Regions from separate parts of the Litoribrevibacter euphylliae genome, predicted to be linked through region 2. Evidence: predicted binding sites of a transcription regulator. Region 2 holds the regulator's gene; the other holds the start of a gene.
What was found. Region 2 encodes sigma-54, which starts transcription at its own class of promoters, with help from an activator protein. Its sites were predicted from a motif close to TGGCACNNNNNTTGCTNT; they were not measured.

Region 1: ACFOEK_RS02435 (flagellar hook-length control protein FliK) is a predicted target of sigma-54. The motif match lies at 1,540-1,557, and genes of this name have one in related genera.

What each region holds. Positions count from the first base shown of each region.
Region 1 is NZ_JBHRSZ010000002.1:147,155-149,622, forward strand. It holds gene ACFOEK_RS02430 (flagellar basal body-associated FliL family protein) at 1-78, opposite strand, end outside; gene ACFOEK_RS02435 (flagellar hook-length control protein FliK) at 282-1,505, opposite strand; gene ACFOEK_RS02440 (Hpt domain-containing protein) at 1,677-2,021, opposite strand; gene ACFOEK_RS02445 (ATP-binding SpoIIE family protein phosphatase) at 2,138-2,468, opposite strand, start outside.
Region 2 is NZ_JBHRSZ010000002.1:1,066,347-1,068,814, forward strand. It holds gene lptB (LPS export ABC transporter ATP-binding protein) at 1-681, shown strand, start outside; gene ACFOEK_RS06495 (RNA polymerase factor sigma-54) at 856-2,445, shown strand.

The DNA of each region.
Region 1 (2,468 bases), 920 kb from region 2:
AATTCCAATCACGATCAAAAGTCGCTTCTTACCAGTCTGTTGCGGATCAGACATATCTATATCTTGTTCATCGGCCATAATGACTCCATTTCATAACTAGCATTAATTGAAGTTTTCCGTTCACTGTTATCTTATTTCTGTCGACACTCCGTCATAACAGCGTGCGGCTATTGATACACCTTTTATAGATAATATTCCAGCACGCTCCGATATAATCTACTGAAAACTCTGTAAAAAAATGTACCATCACTTCAAGTGTAGCCAACAATTAAGCATTGCATTTAGGCATAGTAATCAACCAATCGCATAGAAGCCGTCGTCACTTTCTGCTGATCCAGGCTCTCAAGGAAAGCCTCGGCATCGTGCTCTTCACTGTTCATACCGTCACGAGCCATATCAGCTAACATTTCTTCCGCACGGGAATCGTCTTGTTGTTGATCAGAAACATCAACATCAACCTCTTCCATTCCCTGTTCAGCCAACATTTCTCTTAAACGGAAGCTCTGTTGCTCCAACGCATCACGCACACTGGTATTAGGCGAAGTAAACACAATGCTGGCTTGATCATTATCAATATTGATCTTGACCATCAAGGAACCTAGTTCTGGTGGCGTCAGTTGAATTTCAGCTGTTTGTACATTTTTGCTTGCCATAATCATGATGCGTTCACCCAGCTCTTGAGAGAACTGACGATTTGTCGGCGGCACAGGAATTCGTTGTAACTGGACTTCAGCATCTTCAACAGCCGAGTTTTGCGGCTGTGAATATAGATTAACCGGGGCCTGATGAGCTCCACCCGTTATATCTTCGAGCGAGATTGCCATACTAGTCGCCGCGGTATTCGCCATCATAGACTTCAAACCATCCAAAACCGACGAAGACGAAAGTTCTTGAGACTGAACCGCTTTCTTTAATAGATGAAGCGAGTCAAGCGACAAGTTTTGCAAGGAATCAGTTCCTAGAGAACCCTGTCCATTAGCTGACGAGCTGCTGGCGTTTGCATTACCAAAGCGATGAGCCAATTGTGTTGGCAAACTACCCGATGCACCAGAGAACAAAGTTTGAGCATCCGTTAGCTGACCTTGTGACAAGTTCTGAATCCACGACATCACCGAACCTGGTGCCAAACTAATTCCAAATTCAGCACTTACATCCATTATTTGCTGCGTGATATCTTGATAAGCTTGCTGAAGTTGTTCTTGAGTTAAGGACTCAAGATCACCCAATTGCTCAAAGAAACTCTGTAAACGAGTTTGAAGCTCTGATAATAGTCCTTCAGGTAACTCCATACCTTCTAGCCCCATTAGGGCATTCATTTCAGGTGGCAAAACACTGCCTTCTTCCGGCGAATTCGTTCCATTCATTGAGGCCTGATACTGGGCCATCATTTCATTCAGTTGATCAGAAAAGTCCGTGTCGCCATAGCCTCGATTAGCCGTTGTACCTGAGCCCTTTGAGGCTGTTTGCGTGTCTGTAAGAAAAATTCCAACCTGTGGAGTTGCCATGTTTCTGCTCCATAAATCATTACATAAATCCAATGGAGCAATTAGCTTGCCAAGTTAAAGAATTCTAAAAGAAAGGATGAATATTAAGGTCGTGTTTGAGCTAGCGTTTTCAAACAGTTGTATGTGAATAAATACCTAAATTAATCGAGAACGGATTAATTTAGGTAACGACTAACTGAGCTGCTGGGAAAGGAGTTGCTTCACTTGCAGATACTCTTCTTCGATCTGCAGGTAAAGGCTTTGGATATTAGAAATATCTTGGTTTCTACCTTTATCTTCTGATTCCTTACACAACTCACTTAAGTAAGGTGCGCCAATATTACTGCACGATCCCTTAAAGCTGTGGCTGACCTTCCCCACTTCAGAAGCATCTTCTGCTTCAATGGCGGCTCTCAAAGCGATTAGTTTTTTATCAGCATCAGTAATAAAGGTTTCAATCAGACAATCGAACTCATCTTCCATTACGTCTCTGAGCTCTTCCAATGCGTCTGTATCTAAGTGCTGATGTCCCATCATCCATCACTCCCTAAAAAATACACTCGATTTATAACTCTACCTCAATTACTGAGAGAATGCTTCATTGATTTAATGTTAAGAGACTGTTGCACTTGGGAGTTGAATTCACGGATCAGTTAACTGCCCGTTTGTTGATAGTGCCACTCAAAAATCACTTCAACTTCATTACCACAACCTCGGTATTCAACCGAGCGGCAAAGGCTGGAAATCAGGGGAATTCCTCGCCCACAATATTGCTTCTCTTCACAGGCCATCTTCGATTGATAATCAAAGCCTTGGCCGCTGTCTTTAATTCTTACCGTCAACTGCCCACCGGTATCAGTCGGAATATGGTTCAACTCAAAGTTCACATAGCCTTCAGATAAATTCTCAAGGCGTTTAGTTCGCTTCTCGTAATACTCGCTAAACCCCTGAGGGTTTTTCTTTAATCCGGAATCCAATTGAAGC
Region 2 (2,468 bases):
CGCAAAATCATTAAAGACGTTTCTCTGTCGGTAAGCAGTGGCGAGGTCGTAGGGTTACTAGGGCCTAATGGCGCAGGTAAAACCACCTGTTTCTATATGATTGTGGGCTTGGTACAAGCGGATCAAGGAAAGGTCACCATAGATGATAAAGACATCACGCATTACCCAATGCATGGTCGAGCACAAGTCGGCTTAGGGTATCTACCTCAAGAAGCGTCCATCTTTAGAAAGCTCACCGTTGCTGAAAACATTTACGGTATTTTAGAGCTTAGAAAAGACCTGACCGAAGAACAGAAAAAAGAGAAGCTTGAGTATCTTCTGCAAGAATTCCACATCACTCACATACGCGATTCATTAGGGATGAGTTTATCCGGTGGTGAACGCAGACGTGCAGAAATCGCACGAGCATTAGCCACGGATCCTAAGTTTATTCTATTAGATGAACCTTTTGCCGGAGTCGACCCAATATCGGTGAACGATATTCAGGGCATTATCAATCATTTGAAAGGGTTGGGCATTGGCGTACTGATTACAGACCACAATGTTCGAGAGACGTTGGGAATCTGTGACAAAGCGTACATTGTTGGTGAAGGTCATATCATTGCCGAAGGACAAAGTGATGACGTCCTGAATAATCAAAAAGTAAAAGACATCTATCTCGGAGAGAACTTCAACATTTAATTCAGGCCATACTGTTTTGAGTTTTCCAGATACACAAATCAACACTTTTGAACTTATTTTGGTTTATACTTGATTGCCAATGGCAAATAATTTGCTTGTGCGGTTTTCACAACATCATTTCTTCAGATTACAACCGCACACGCTGAGTGAAAGCATAAGGATACGTTGTAATTTATGAAGACATCGCTTCAGCTCAAGATGGGGCAGTCATTAACCATGACACCTCAGTTGCAACAGGCCATTCGACTGTTACAACTTTCAACCCTGGATTTACAACAAGAAATTCAGCAAGCCTTGGAAAATAATCCAATGCTAGAAGTGGAAGAGGATTTTGAACAAGCCTCACAACCTTCCATTGAAGATCAAATGGCAGAAAAGCCGCTTGATTCCGATCCAGGCGAAACACCATCAAACTCAGAAGATACCGATTTTCTCGCGGGCGATCATAGCGACAGCGGCGACGATTTCAGTCGTGATGATTTTCAAACATCATCGCAAGAAGCCACTGAAACTGACAGTGAGTGGAACAACGACATCCCTGAAGACCTCACCATAGATACCGGTTGGGATGACATTTATCAACACACTCCAACTCAAGCTTCAGCGCCGTCAGACGATGATGACTATGATTTTGAATCCCGTAATACCGTCACCGAAACACTTCAAGATCACTTAAGCTGGCAATTGAATTTAACGCCAATGAGCGACACGGATCGTATCATTGCAGAAAATATTCTCGACGGCATTGATGATGATGGTTACCTGCAAACATCGGTTGAAGACATTTGTATCAGCGCCAACTCAGAACTCGACCTCTCTGAAGATGACGAGAATCGCGTCGACATTGAGGAAGTTGAAGCGGTTCTGCATTTGATTCAACGTTTTGATCCAGTCGGTTCTGGCGCGCGAAATTTACAGGAGTGTCTTCAGGTTCAGCTTAATCAGATGCCACCTGAAACACCGTTTTTATCAGAAGCAAAAATCGTCGTATTGCGCCATTTAGAGCTGCTTGGCAACAAAGACTTTGCCGGCATTATGCGCAAAGGACGCATCAAAGAAGATGTACTAAAAGAAATCATCAGCCTGATTCAAACACTGCATCCTCGTCCTGGCGAACAGATCAATCAACAGACGCCCGACTATGTGGTGCCTGACGTAGTTGTTCAGAAAACCAATGGCCGTTGGCGTGTCGATTTAAATCCGGAAATCACACCTAAGATTCGCATCAATCCAAGTTATGCCTCGTTGATTCGACGTGCGGATTCCAGTGCTGACAATACCTTCCTGAAGGATCACATGCAGGAAGCAAAATGGTTTCTGAAGAGTCTTCAAAGTCGGAATGAAACGCTGCTAAAAGTCGCCACTAAAATTATGGAGCACCAACGCGGCTTCCTGGATTATGGCGATGAAGCCATGAAACCTCTGGTTCTGCACGACATTGCTGAAGCCGTTGAAATGCACGAATCAACCATTTCCCGTGTCACTACGCAGAAATACATACACACGCCTCGTGGCATCTTCGAGTTGAAATACTTCTTTTCGAGCCACGTCAGCACCTCTTCTGGTGGCGAATGCTCTTCGACCGCAATCCGCGCCATTATCAAGAAACTTGTCGCCGCAGAGAATCCTAAAAAGCCGCTCAGTGATAACAAAATTGCCACTTTACTGGGTGAGCAAGGGATTAAAGTTGCAAGACGAACCATCGCCAAGTATCGGGAGGCGATGAACATCCCACCTTCGAATGAACGTAAGCGCTTGGTTTAAAGGAATTTTTAATCTGAGGTAGC